3 regions of the Candidatus Accumulibacter necessarius genome follow, and region 3 is predicted to be linked to each of the others. Evidence: riboswitches for the same ligand, from Rfam matches in the RefSeq annotation. Region 3 holds a riboswitch; each other region holds the start of a gene.

Region 1 (4,649 bases), on a different contig from region 3:
CCGCAGCCCCAACCGGTGCCGGAGTACGAATTCGACGTGCGACAGGAAGTCGCTTGTAAAAGTTGTTGCTACTATTAACCAATACGGGAAATCCCCCGGCGCGGCCGGTGGATGGTTACAACAAGCTGAGCCGCCATCGCCCGTCGTGGGACGACTCGTGCCTGCGGCCATCCGCCGGGCCGGACGGGCCGGGCGGATGACCACAGGCACTGAGCGGGGCGGGATTCTGATGACTTTTCAGGGGCTTTCAGGGGCCACCGGGTCTAAATTCGAGTTTGACGCCCCTTGATGGAGGCCCATATACTCTGGAGGGTGCCGTTGGATTTCCTGTCCTTCGCGCGCTTCGTAATGATCGGCGATCGCCGTGCGGCGTTCGCGGATTGCTCGGATCGCATCCTTAATTCCCGGGTTGGCGTCAAACGTCTGAAGGATGTTTTTGATCGCTATCCATCCAGGCGTGGGTGATTTCGGGGGGTCATCGAATGTCAGCGAGACGCAGAAACGAACGCCGCATGGGCACTCCCCGCGCATGGGTGGCTCGCTACATGCGGTTGCCGCTGATCGTCGCGGCGATTTCCTGCTCATTTGTCCATGCCGACGAGGCGGGAACACTGGCGGCGAGGCCGGGTTTCAAGAGCAAGGAAATGGGACTCCGGATTGATGTGCGGGGTGACGGCTGGGGCAATGCCAACAGGGAATCGATCGAGACGCTTCTCTATTCGGTCGCCGACGAGCTTCTGGCAAGACTGCCGGCGAATCTTTCCGCTCCCATCGCCGTCTCGCATACGGACCGCAGCCCCGTCGTCCTCTATGAGCGCGGTCCGGCGGGCGAATACCAGGTTCAGCTTCATGCCAGCGGGGAAAACTGGCATCTCTACGTCTACGAATTCGCGCATGAGCTGTGCCACATTCTCTCGAATTTCGACGAAAACGCCACCCAGCAGGACGTCCGCTACAACCAGTGGTTCGAAGAGACGCTGTGCGAGACGGCGTCGCTCTTCGTGCTGAAGAACCTCGCGGCGAGATGGGAGAGTTCGCCGCCCGCGCCAAGATGGTCGGAAGCCGCGAAGAAGTTGCGCCGATTCTTCGATCACCTGCTATCCGAGGGGCACCGCCAGCTCCCGCTGCATACGCCATTGACTGCCTGGCTGCAGGAAAATGAAGAGCAACTGCGCAAAGACCCTTACCTGAGGCAGAAAAACGAGGTGGTCGCCAACCTGCTTCTGCCGCTGTTCCGCGATGAGCCCCAGGACTGGGCTGCGCTGCGCTACCTCAACCTCGATCCTTCGGATGCCCGCAACAGCCTGCGGCATTACCTGCTCCACTGGTACAGGAACGCGCCGCTCGAACACAAGCACTTCGTCGCCGGCATTCTCGCGATGTTCCGGCTCGACGATCTTGTGCCGATGACGCCTGCCCTGGCCGACACGACGGGCATGGACCACTCCAGCGACCTCGCTCGAAACTGAGCGCCCGGCGCACGGCTTCTTGCCGGACGGATTGAACTTCTTGCGCTTCAGCTGATCCACCGGTCAGGCGAGCCGTTGCGAAGAGATTGCTCGGACCGGCGGTGCGTCGAAAGGGAGCCGGTGTGACTGCCGCTCCCGGGAGCGGTTGGCGATCATTGTGGGGTCATTCATCGTCGTTTGACTCTGGAAGGGGGGGTAATGAACTACCAACCCGCAATACAAAGTGAATCGTTTCAAGGAGAAATCAAATGAAGAACTCTCCCAAACTGAAGTCCGCTCTCAGCCTCTTGGTGCTTTCGGGCACGTGCTTGCCGCTTGCCTCGGTTGCCGGTGTCTGGGATTACGACAACGTGAAGTCGGTCGATCAACCCGCAGCCGAAGCTGCAGCTCCGAAGTCGGTCGAGCAACCCGTAGCCGAAGCCGCAGCTCCGAGAAGTGGCCTGGAAGGGCCGATCCGCACGGAAACCATGGAACCCGCTCGCTCCGAGGATGCAGGCACCATTTACGAACTCGGGCAGATCCAGCAGTCGCCCGCGGAAGCGTCGCCAGGCAAACACGGCGCCGCGGGTCCGGTTGGCAAAGAGACCGCGGAATTCCCCTACCCGTGATCGGTTGAGCGATAGCGGTCGCTGTAAGGCGGCCGGCGGGCGGCCGGGTGGTTGTTGCGAAGCGCGGCCTCGGCGGCTGTTGAGCGCAAGCAGCCGGGGCGCATCGTCTTCCCGGTTGACCATCGGCGACACACCAGAGCGCGCGGCCGGGAGACTCTGTGTCGAAATCGGCCTTGACTTTTTCCGATCAGGCGCCTAAATTCAAGCAGTTTTCGGTGGATGAGGTTTAGGCATCGTCGTTCGGTGCGCGGCCTCATCTGATTTAAAGGCAAACGGGGGGAAACCCCCGGACGCAAAGCCGCGGACCCTACCCTGAGTTGTCAGATGAGCTCAGAAGGGTGGCCGGGTTGCCCGAATCGAGCGTATCCCTTACGCAGATCGAGTTCCCTCCTTCAGCTTTGCGTCTCCAGTTTGACGGAGGCGTCATGGCACTCGCATCGTGGACCCAGCAACAGATCCTTGATCAACTGATTTCAGGAGCGCGTTGGAGCGGGCCGACAATCACTTATGCCTTTCCCGCGGCGGCGTCCGGAATCTACGGTAGCCAGGAACTGTCGGGGTTCGTGGGCCTCAATGCGGCGCAGCAGACCCAGGCCGAGCGGGCGCTGCAAACCTGGGATGACCTGATCGCACCCGATCTGGTGCGTACCACGGCGACCACCTCCAACATCGAGTTTGGCACGTCGACAACCGGTGTCGGCTACGCCCATGCCTACTTCCCGACTACCGGCAGCGTCTGGTTCAGCCGCAGCTACGCTGACCTGATGTCACCGCAGGTCGGCCAGCACTCCTTCATGACGTATGTGCATGAGATCGGGCACGCGCTGGGCCTCGATCACATGGGCGACTACAACGGTTCGGGGAGTTGGACGCCGTCTTCGTACGAGGACAGTGGCGTCTACTCGGTGATGTCGTACTTCGGTCCAAACATGAACAGTGGCAGCGGTAAGGTTGCCTGGGCCGACTGGGTGGGTGCGGACGGCAGGTTGTACTCCCCACAGACACCGATGGTCAACGACGTGATGGCGATCCAGGCGATCTACGGCGCCGAGACGACGACGCGCACCGGCGATACCGTGTATGGCTTCGGCTCCAATGTCACCGGCTCGATGGCGCCGATCTTCGATTTCACGCTCAATGCCAATCCCATCGTCACCATCTACGATTCCGGCGGCATCGACACGCTCAATCTGAGCGGCTGGAACACGGCCTGCACCATCAATCTGGCGCCGGGGTCGTATTCGTCGGGCAACAGCATGACGTACAACATCGCCATCGCCTATACGTGCGATGTCGAAAACGCGGTGGGAGGCTCTGTCGGTGACCAGATTACCGGCAATCTGCTGGCCAACCGACTCGATGGTGGCGTGGGCAACGACACGCTGTCGGGTGGCGGCGGCAACGATGTCCTTGTCGCCGGTGCCGGCAACGACGTGCTCGACGGCGGCGAAGGGACGGACAGTGTGGTGTTTTCCGGCGCCTGGGGGGCCTACAGCTATACCTGCACGAACCTCTACCCGACGACCTTCGCCTTCACCTTCTACGGCGCCGCGACCGGGACGGACACCCTGCGGGGGATCGAGACGTTCATCTTCGCCGACGTCACCAAGTACGCGAGCGAGTTGTCGGGGGCTGGGCCCTCGCCGTCGCTGGTTTCGATTTCCAGCAGTGCCGCGACGCAGGCCGAAGGCAATGCCGGGCAGACGCTCTTTTCCTACAAGGTCAGCCTGAGTGCTGCGAGTTCCTCGGTGCAAACAGTCAACTGGAGCCTGAGTGGCACGGGATCGTCGGCAGCCGATCCGGCGAGCGATTTTTCCGGGGCTACCGCCGGCAGCATCACCTTTCAAATCGGTGAGACCGAAAAGACCATCCAGATCTACGCGCGCGGTGACACCAGCGTGGAAGCGGATGAGCACTTCACGGTGACCTTGTCGAATCCGTCTGCCGGCCTGAAGTTCGCCTCGTCAAGCGCGCAGGGCACCATCGTCAATGACGACACGAGCAGCGGCGACGACGATTTCGGATCCACGACGGCAAGCGCCGGCAACCTGGCGGTGAATGGCAGCGGGGTATCGGGTGCGATCGAGCGGGCAGGCGACCTCGATCTGTTCCGCGTCAACCTGAACGCCGGTGTGACCTATGTCTTCGATCTCGTCGCTACTGGCTCGGGAGTCGATCCTTACCTGTCGCTCTATGCGATGACGGCCACTTCTCTGTCTGCGGTCGCCAGCAACGACAACGTCAGAGCCGGGACGAGCAGTGCGCAGATCACCTATACCGCAACCAGCAGCGCAACGTACTACCTGTTGGCCCAGGATGCCTGGACGGGTACCGGGAGCTACACGATCAGCGCGATCACCTTCGCGGGCAGGACGATCACCGGCGACGAGGCAGCGAACCGGCTGACCGGCACCCTGGGGGACGACGTGCTGTACGGTCTGGGTGGTGCGGACGTCCTGTCGGGCGACGGTGGCGACGACCGTCTCGACGGCGGCACTGGTGCAGATGCGATGAGCGGTGGCAATGGCAACGATATCTACGTGGTGGACAACGCGGCCGACTCCGTCAGCGA
Region 2 (4,649 bases), on a different contig from region 3:
GCGACAGAAGCGTCGTCGAAGATGAAGTCAAAGAGGGTGGCAACGATATCCACGGTGACGGAATGCAGATAGTCGAGGTTCTGGCCTGCGTCACTGCTATGGAACTGCCGCAAGACGTTGTCCATCAATGCCGCGGCCGTTTGCACCGGCACCGCCCTCTGCAGGGTATCCAGAGAGGCCATGACCTGCTCCATGGCAACGGCCATGCCGGCGGGCGACGCACCGCCCATGGACACGCCGGTGGAAGGGCCATAGCCAGCGCCAGAGCCGACGCTTGCGCCGCCCGTCCCTGCGGAGACTTGCGGCGGGCGCACGAGTTCCTGCAGCAAAGCAAAGAGGTCGGCAGATTCGGCAGGCTTGCCGGGGTCAGTCGCGTTGCGCGGTTGGTTTGGTGACGGGGAGCAGGTTCGGGAAAGCTGTGGCAGCACACCACGGCCAATCAAGAAAGCATTCAGATCGTCAATGGTCGGGCCAAAGACATCGACGGCGTGGCGCTCCATGAGTTGCAGGATTTCCAGCTTCGCCTTGCCGACCAACCCGGCATCCTCGAATGCACCGCCCAGCGATTCGGCGATGAGGTGTTCTATGGGCAGGCTGCCTTCCGGTTCTCCAGACAAGAACGCCAGCCGGCGCCCAATGGCAAACAGCCCCTCGTCACACTGACTACGAAGGCTGCCAGCGATGGCCTTGACGACCAGTTCCTCGTCCATGGCGCCAAAGTCAACCAATTGCAGTTCTTGTGGAGGGCTGCTGGCAGCACCACGTCTGCCCTTGTTCGAAGCACGGCATGCCTGCGTGAAGAGTGCTGACCACTTGGCGAGCAAAGCGCCTTCGAGCTGCGGCGCTTTGGCGTGAATCGCCTCTCCCGTGTGGTAGAACAGGACCCTTTGCGCGCGTCCGCACGCGACGTCACCTTTGCTGAGCAGTTCCTCCTCGACTCGGGGCAGCACCGACCTGAAGGCGTCACGGAGCTTGCACCCCATGAGATCCCGTGCCTCTGTGAGGACACCGGGATGATCGACATCAACGAGCGCGCCACGAACCCCTTCAGGGAACCTGATCACGTTATTTGCTGGAACTGGGACTGCCATCACCGATTCTCCTTGCCGCTGGCGCTGAAAAAACACGCACTGCCAAACCGCTAAATGTGGCGGGTTGGCGCAAGGTCACTGTCTCGGAGCGGCAGTTTGGCCCCTCAGGGCACCGACGGGCTTCTGGTCAAGGATGCAGCGCTGTTCATGGTCCTGATGCTGCATCTGTTCGCCTGGCGGTCCCGCCGTCCTAGAAAGCGGCGACAACTCCGTTTTCTGTAGACCGGTGACTTTGCGTCCCCGCCTTTCGACGGGTTTGCCTTTTTCAGTAAGACTAGCTGTTTAGAATCTACACCAATAGTCTCAATAGTGCAAGGCGCTTATCAGCGACTCAGCCCTGACGCATGACCCTGCCCAATCGGGTTCGTTTGCTGGAAGCCCCGCTTTCGCCGCTGGAGCGGTCAAATCGCGGGGGGCTGGCGGCAGGAGAGCGCGGGATACGCGGGTGGAGTGGGGTTCGTGGAGAGGGTTTCGAGAGGTGTCAGGAACTCCGGTACGATCTCTGGACGAGCCTTTCCCGGCACGGACGATGCCGTACGGGGGGATGCTGGGGCCGTCCTGGGCAGATCACTCGAGTTGCAGCAGAAAGGGTTCGGCGAGGAGCCCGCGCATCCGCGCGGAATCGAGCCAGGGGGCAGCGCAGGAGGTGCGGATGAAGCGGATAGCCCCGCGCACGCCGAACTGACGAAACAGATCGCGCAGCTGTCGCGTGAAGCGTGCCAGGGTATTGAAGACATGCGCCAGACGCATCAGGAGGTGGTAGCCCCGCATGGCATTCCAGTCGAGGGCAAAGGCATGCTCGTAGTGGTAGCCCTGGTGCTTTTCGACGAGGAAGCCCGCTTCGATGCCCCAGCGGTGGCGAGCGCCGAGATTGCAGCGCTCATGGACATTCTCGCGGCTGAGCGGCTGGCTGGAGAGCCAGGCGTGGCGCGCCGTTTGGGTCACGATCTGAGCCTGTTGATCGACCCTCTCCCAGCTTTCCTCACAGACCACCACGTGCAGCTTGAGATGCTGACGCCGGTTCGAACCGAAGGCATAGTCGATGTCGTTGACCCAAGTGAAGTGTTGTCGGCGTCTTCCCCAGTTCCGCTGCAAGGCCTGTGGCTTCAGAGCCTGGAGCGCGTGGAACTCCTGCCAGACCGAGGGCAGGTCCTGGTTCTTGAGCACGATCATGAACTGCCAGTGGGCGCGCCAGCAGCGCTGCATCACCGGACCGTTGGCGTAGAGGCCGTCGAGCAGAAGCAGGATCGGCAGGCGGGGAAACCGCGTCTTGAGCCGGTCGCTCAAGCGCGCAAAGGCGCGCAATTCGCAATCCTGCTTTTGCGCTTCGGTATCGCCGAGTGCGTGTTCGAGGAACTCGCTGAGCAACGGGATGACCAGACCGTTGTGGAAGGCGAGGCTGGCCTCGAGCACATAGACGAAGTACTGGGTCTGGCGGGTTTCGTCTTTGCCGACGCTGCGCTGCAGGAGTTCCTCCGCCCAGAGGGTGTCGCCGGCGAGCTTCTGCGAGCCATCGATGGCAATCGGATGGCAGTGGTTGATCAAATAGCGTCGGACACTCTTGCCGCGGATCAGGCGTCGCACCAGGTCGACGTGCGCCTGTTCGAGATGGGTCAGGTCGATGTCGCGCAGCAGCCGATAGAGGGTGTCGGCGTGTGGCAGGGTCTCGATCTCCGGGAACAGCAGGTGCAGGTTGGCCAGGAACTGCGGACGGGTCATTTCGCGGTTGCTCTCGCGCCGGGAGGCGAACTGAAAGACGAACATCAGCAGACCCCAGAGCAAGAGCACGGTCAGCTTGTGCTGGCGCTTCCTGGGGTCTCTCGGGTCGGGAATTTGTTCCAGCTGACCGAGCAAGGCCGGCAGCTCTTTGCGCAGGAGGCGCGTCTGTTTGCTCACGGCGTCCTCGCGGGCTTCCCTTTCTTCGGCGAGGGTCGCGAAGGTCGAGCATCGGTTGGGCAAAGGCGCGGGAGCGGGGGGCCTTTGTCCCATCGCGCACCGTTTCGCGTTCAAGGCCTTCTCCTGCCGTCTCTTGTTGCCGCGTTCCTCCCGGAGGCCGGCACGCGTCGGACGACGGCAGGGTTTGCTCATGGCCGGGAGATCCCGGTTACGCCGCACAACCGGTCGCGACCATCGCTGCCAAGCGGCTTGACCCACACTTGGCGGGGCGTGCTGTGATAGGACCGGCCCGGACGGGCCAGCCCGCGTCCACTGGTCTCTCCGAGCCATTGCCAACCGGCAGCCCGGTAGCAGGTGCCGGCATGGTGTCGCGGGTCGACGAAGCTTTCCAGCAGCAGCGGCTCGAAGCCCCAATGTTCGAGCCAGTCCGCACGGGCACGACGCGCGAGTTGCCCGAGCACCTGACTGGCCAGATGCGGCACCCGGACGTGCGGGAAGATCAGGAAGCGGCTGTTGTTGAGCACCCGTGGCAGGTTCTGGCGCCGGGCCTGAGCCGTCCAGCCGATCCAGGCGTCGCGCACGGCCACCGCCCGCGCCGCGCCGGACAACAGGACGCAACCGAGCCGCAACTCACCCGCCGTGATGAAGTAGCGCAGCCGATAGCCGAAGGCGCCCTGGAAACCCAGCGGGTGCCAGCGCGCCATCAGATCATCCCAGTGCGTCGCCAAGGCGGTGTCGCGGATCACTTCCAGGCGGACCGGGGCAAGGGCCGACAGCGTACAGTCCACCGGTGACTCTTCGACCAACGGCTCGACGACGGCACGGGGTGGCATCGAACGGCGTCGCGGCGAGGGTCTCGGTGTGGGCAGGACAAGCAAGCCGGCCGCCTGCAAACGCTTCAGGAACTCCAGGCAGGCGTCGATCTTCGCCGTCCCCGTCAGCGTCACCCAGCCCAGGTGTTCGCACAGCGTCGCCGCCAGTTCCCTGCGTGCCAAGCCAGGCAGCCACGCCACCGTTGCGCAGACCTCGGCTACCTCCTGCGCACTGAACTCCCGACCGCAGTGCACCCAATCGCTCGATGTCATCACGTCCATCGCAGAACCTTCACCAGAAACGCAGAGCCGTTAGCTCAAGACTATTCTGCCAAAGGCCTCAGATATTGTCTAGCCCCCCTTTGCGAAAGTCTTATTTTGCGGTTGCCGCCAAACCTGGCTACGACTGCGTTTCGATGGTCATGCTTCAGGGCTGTCAGCGACTCCATCTCCTCGCCAGATTTTTCGAGTATCTCGGCCAGAAGGGGTGCCGCCTGGACGTCTCCCGCCACGTCCTCAGCGTCCGGACTGTGCAGCGGCGAAGGGATCGGTGTCAGGCGGTGCGCCAATGAAAGGACATCACTCAGGTCAACGGGTGGAAAACTGCCTGACCTCGGCTCCCAGAGCATTTCCACCGCTTCGACCACTTCTTGCGGTACAGCCAGCGCTTTCAGCACAGCCTGGCCGATCAACCTGTCGACTTCCGGCGACAGTATGCTGCCAGCCACGAATAGGTCGGGATGCAGTTCGGTGCGTGAGATCAGAAAAAAGCCCCCCACCTCGTGGACCATCCCGGCAAACAGCGCCACATCAGCCAAAGGGCGCAGAAAGCGCCGCGCCAGCACATGGG
Region 3 (4,649 bases):
AGAAAGCGGAACGCGATCGCGTGCCGCCGGGCTGGAGCCCGCGGCGCACCTGGGCCGCGGCGCAGGTCCTTGATCCCCTGGCTGCGCGTTTGCGGCTATGCGGCCGAGCGGGCGAGTGACTGGCGAGAGGTTCAGCGCCGTGTTCGCGAGGTGTCCCAGTCTTTCAAGTGGTGAGCCGAGAGAAGGGGAGCCCAGACAGATCAACAGCCGGGTTGACGCCGGCCAGCGCATCGCTGCGGCGATCGCCTGATCGCAGGCACCCAGGGCGATCAGGCCACCCATGCTGTGGCCGACGATGACCAGTTCGCTGTCCGCTTGCGGCCAGGCGGTCAGCAGCGCCTCAAGCAGAACCGCCAGTCGCGTGCAGTTCTCGGCAATCGGCAGGCCCGTGTTGTAGCGCAGGTAGATCGGCGTGAGGGCGAACTCGGCCTGCAACTGGCGGCCGAAATGAGTTTCCGACTCGCTGGCCTCATCGCCGGCTTCCCAGCTATGCTCGTCGCAGCCCAGCCCATGCACGAAGAGGCAGAGGCGTTGGCCGGCCCGGGGGAAGGCGCTGCGCAGGGAATCGGCGGTCAGCGGCACTGCGGCGCCATGCACGTGGATCGCCATGTCGATCGCCAGCACGTTGTTGCTGGCCGCAAGATGATCGCCAAAAGCCCCGTTCAATGCGCTGCGAAGACCACTGGCGAGGCGTCCGGGTGGCTTGCTCGTGGAGAAGCCGGTGTGCTGCTTCTCGACCAGCGCGGCGGCGGCGAGGAGGCCCCCACTGCCGTGGTGGATCGCTGCGTAGACGCCGGCGACAATCGCATCATGAGCGGTTTGCACCAGCCGTGCTGGCCCGGAAACCAGCGGAATTCGCCGCAGGACGGCGAAAGACTTGCCGGCAATCGCGCCATGCATTTCCCTGACCCGCTGCGTGGTTTCCTGCACCGCGGTTCTGGCCACATGACTGTAACCTGTTTTGATCGGCCGGGCGCCGGCGGCGTGCTTGCCACGCGGCATGGGTGGTCCTCTGAAAGTGATGACGAAAAAGGCGGTCCGCGAGGCTTGCAAGCACTTGGCGCGTGCCTGGAGCCAGGACGGAGGGAAACTGCCGCGCAAGCCACCGGCAAGGTGCGGCGGCGAATCCAGCATCGCCGCTCAGCCTATTCTAACGGACACTCAGGATTTCCGGACTATCTGGCAAAGGGGTTGACTCAAGTGGCAGAGTGCCTGCCAAGCGTCTGTCCTTGCCCATCCGATTTTCAGCTATCATCCGCTTCGCGTCGAGTCGTCAAACGGCCGTGCACGAGGTGATGACGGGAGCACAGGATGTTGAGATTGCGCGTTGTTTCGTCAGATGGAAAGGATTTCCAGACGCCCCACGAAGTGGAATTCGACGAGGCTGGCGGCAGCATTGGGCGTCGGCCGGAAAATCGGTTGGCATTGCCATATGATCCCTCGGTTTCGACCGTCCACGCGACCATCGGTTTTCGCGACGGCCGCTACACCCTGACCACCCGGGGCAGAAATCCGAGTCGATTGAATGGTCGCGGGCTGAAGAATGGCGTCGAGGAGGCCATTGCGGATGGCGACCAGTTGGAGCTGGGTGGATCCGTGGTCGAGGTAATCATCAAGTCGCCAGACGGCGTTGTGCGCAAGCTGAGCTTCACTATGCTGGAGGACATCGCCCGTGACCTCTCCGCCGAGACGATCTGCTTTCCGACTTTCCTTGATATCACACTCAAGATTCGCAACGCTCTCAAGAATCCCAACCTGACGATCGACGAACTGAGCACCTTGGTCAGCGCCGAACCTCTGCTGAGCACCAAGGTGATTCGTCTGGCCAATGCGGTCGCCGTGAATCCGTCAGGGCGCGCGATCATTGCCATCAATGCTGGGATTTCGCAAGTCGGCATGGAGGCTGTGCGAGCGCTTTCCTTTGCCGTCGCCATAGAACAGTTGCTTTCTTCGAAGAGAATGGCCCCGTTCCAGCTACTGTCCGGGCGTCTGTGGGAACACTCGATGCACGTCGCTGCCCTGTGCCGCGTACTGGCGCGCCGACTGACCCGGATCAGTCCCGACGAAGCGATGTTCGTCGGTCTGATCCATGATATTGGAGTGTTCTATCTGCTGTCGCGGGCCGCGAATTTCCCACAGTTGATCGGCGAACCTGCCGAGCTCCATCAATTGCTGGTGCAGTGGCATGAGCACATCGGACACGCCTTGCTCGCGGCCATGGGCCTGCCAGACGAGGTGGTAACCGTAGTCCAGGAGCACGAGTTGCCGCGCACGGTGACAACGATCAAGACGCTGCCGGACGTGCTCTTCGTTGCCAACAAGTTGGCCAATATTCAGCATGGGTGGCGAGATCCGAAGTTCTGTGAACCAGTTGACACAGCTCCCTTGTCCGAGTTGTTCGATGCGGCGGCGCTGAGCGCCTTGCTTGCCGATTCGGCAGAAGACGTCGCCTCGCTGAAAAGTGCGCTGCATGTCTGAGGCGGCGTCGCGAACCCTTTTGCTGGCCCTTACAATAGCCTTGCATTTTCAACACACTTGATATAGATTCAAGATGACTTACTTGACTGAAAAAGGCAAACCCGTCGAAAGACGGGGACGCAAAGTCACCGGTCTAAAGGAAGCGGGATTCGTGCCGTTTCCAAAGATGGCGGGGCCGCCAGGCTAACCAAGGCGCTGTCCGGACAGGCGAAACTCCTTTGCGAGTTCTCGGTCCGCGGCAGGTCCGTCGGTTCCCCCAAGCGGTTTATTGGCCGCTCCGCGAGTGATGTTGCGCCAGCCCGGCAGTTTTTGCGGTGTGGCAGGGCGCTTTGGCGCTAGCGGCAAGGAGAATCGGCGATGGCTGTTCCAGGCGACAACGTGATCAGGTTCCCTGAAGGGGTGCGTGGTTTGACGGCCGACTTCGATCGTCCGCAGACCCTGGTCAGGGCTAGAGACCTGATGACCCAACGGCTCCGCGTTGCCTTTAGCTCCCTGCTACCGCAACTCGAGGAGGAGCTTCTGACCCAAGGCGATGTCGCAACAGGACGTGCGCAGCGCGAGCTTTTCTATGGCACGCGGGAGCTCATCCATGACAAGGCGCTGCGACTTGAGAGCTTTCTCGCGGCCGAATGGTTGGACCTCTTTGAGCAGAGGCTCAGGCCTGGCGACAAGGCCAAAGCCCCCAGGGCCATCGGCGATGCGGATGAACTGCAATTGCTCGATTTTGGCGCAATGGACCAAGAGCTCGCTGTCAAGGCGATCGCGAGCCGTCTGCGCAGCGCTTGCGACGATGGCTTGTTCGGCGCCGGGTACCGTCTGGCCTTTTTGTCCGGACAGACAGGAAATAGCTGGCTTGTCGAGGACCTCATAGCCCAGTCATTGGACAAGGCTTTCGTTGCTGCAGGAGTGGCTGGAATGGCGCAGGTTGAACTGCTTCATGCCATAGAACGGCACGTAGTCGAAGCGTTTGGCCCAACGATTCAAGATCTGAATACCTTCCTGATTGACCGCGGCGTGCTGCCCAAGCTACGCCGAAGTTACTCCGCGTCGGGAGCGGACAAGAAGCAATCGACCGAGACAGAAAAGGCTGGCGACGCTGCTGACATATTTGCTCTGCTGCAAAAACTCGTCGCGGCGCAGCCGGCCGATGGGGGCACGGCGGCCGTCGGTCTACCGATAGTGGGCGGCCATGGTGACCCAGCCGCAGGCATGTATCGTCAGGGAGGTTTGCCTGGCAACATGACCGTGCCGATCGAACAGGTCATGAGCTCTCTTTATTCCCTGCAGACGGCAGCGCCTGTCCAGACCTCGGGTCCACTGACGGGCAACGTATTGCGGGAGTTTCGGGCCAGTGACACCGGCCAGGGTCTTGGCCATCTGCACGCGGTGACGGTGGATATCGTCGCCACCTTGTTCGACTTCATTTTCGACGATGCTTCTGTCGCCGATCCGATCAAGGCACTGGTCGCACGCTTGCAGATTCCGGTGTTGAAGGTCGCGATGCTGGACAGCAGCTTCTTTTCCAGCAAGGCCCATCCAGCGCGGCGCCTACTCGACGGGATCTCGCGAGCAGCAGTGCGCTGCGGTCCGCGGGCTGGACATGATGACCCGCTTTACGCCCGGATCTCTGAAGTCGTCGACCGACTGCAGAATGAGTTCAAGCAGGATACGAGTCTATTCGATGTGCTTTGCGTCGAGCTGGACGCCTTCCTAGACGGACAGGAGGCGGCAGCCGACGCCTGTGCGGTCGAGGCTGCCCCCCTGGTCGCCGAACAGGAACGGCGCGAACTGGCAACCCTGGCCGCCGACCAGGTCCTCGCTGGCTGGTTGTCCATGCCGCTGCCCCCTGCCGTCAGCGATCTACTGCATCACGAGTGGCGCTCGCTGCTCATTCGGTATCATCTGAACAGCGACGACAACGCCTGGGGAGTGGCGATGAGCACCATCGGCGACCTTGTCGCGAGCGTTCAGCCGCAACCAGATGCAAAGAGCCGGAAGCGTCTCGCGACCTCTCTCCCAACCCTGGTTCGCCGGATTTACGAGGGCCTGGACAAGCTGAAGGTGGCTGAAGATCGCCGTCTTGCGCTGGTCGATCAGCTGTTCACTCTACATGCGGCAGTGCTGCGCGGCGCGGCGCCACTCATGACGAACGCGGCACCAATGGCGTTGGC

The links. A riboswitch is a leader RNA that binds a small molecule or an ion and turns the genes downstream of it on or off. The one in region 3 is predicted to bind cyclic di-GMP.
Region 1: it holds a riboswitch for cyclic di-GMP, as region 3 does, so the genes downstream of both, V5B44_RS16905 (M10 family metallopeptidase C-terminal domain-containing protein) here and V5B44_RS23265 (DUF1631 family protein) in region 3, are expected to answer to the same signal.
Region 2: it holds a riboswitch for cyclic di-GMP, as region 3 does, so the genes downstream of both, V5B44_RS26470 (DUF1631 family protein) here and V5B44_RS23265 (DUF1631 family protein) in region 3, are expected to answer to the same signal.

Annotation. Positions count from the first base shown of each region.
Region 1 covers NZ_JAZKUM010000006.1:111,140-115,788, reverse strand. Annotated here, with positions in the region: gene V5B44_RS16915 (hypothetical protein) at 513-1,469, shown strand; gene V5B44_RS16910 (hypothetical protein) at 1,718-2,077, shown strand; cyclic di-GMP riboswitch class I at 2,335-2,432, shown strand; gene V5B44_RS16905 (M10 family metallopeptidase C-terminal domain-containing protein) at 2,503-4,649, shown strand, end outside.
Region 2 covers NZ_JAZKUM010000020.1:4,983-9,631, reverse strand. Annotated here, with positions in the region: gene V5B44_RS26470 (DUF1631 family protein) at 1-1,091, opposite strand, end outside; cyclic di-GMP riboswitch class I at 1,264-1,362, opposite strand; gene V5B44_RS26465 (transposase family protein) at 1,659-2,987, opposite strand; gene V5B44_RS26460 (DUF4338 domain-containing protein) at 3,176-4,081, opposite strand; gene V5B44_RS26455 (HDOD domain-containing protein) at 4,123-4,649, opposite strand, start outside.
Region 3 covers NZ_JAZKUM010000011.1:131,689-136,337, reverse strand. Annotated here, with positions in the region: gene V5B44_RS23275 (esterase/lipase family protein) at 1-1,002, opposite strand, end outside; gene V5B44_RS23270 (HDOD domain-containing protein) at 1,312-2,478, shown strand; cyclic di-GMP riboswitch class I at 2,563-2,661, shown strand; gene V5B44_RS23265 (DUF1631 family protein) at 2,836-4,649, shown strand, end outside.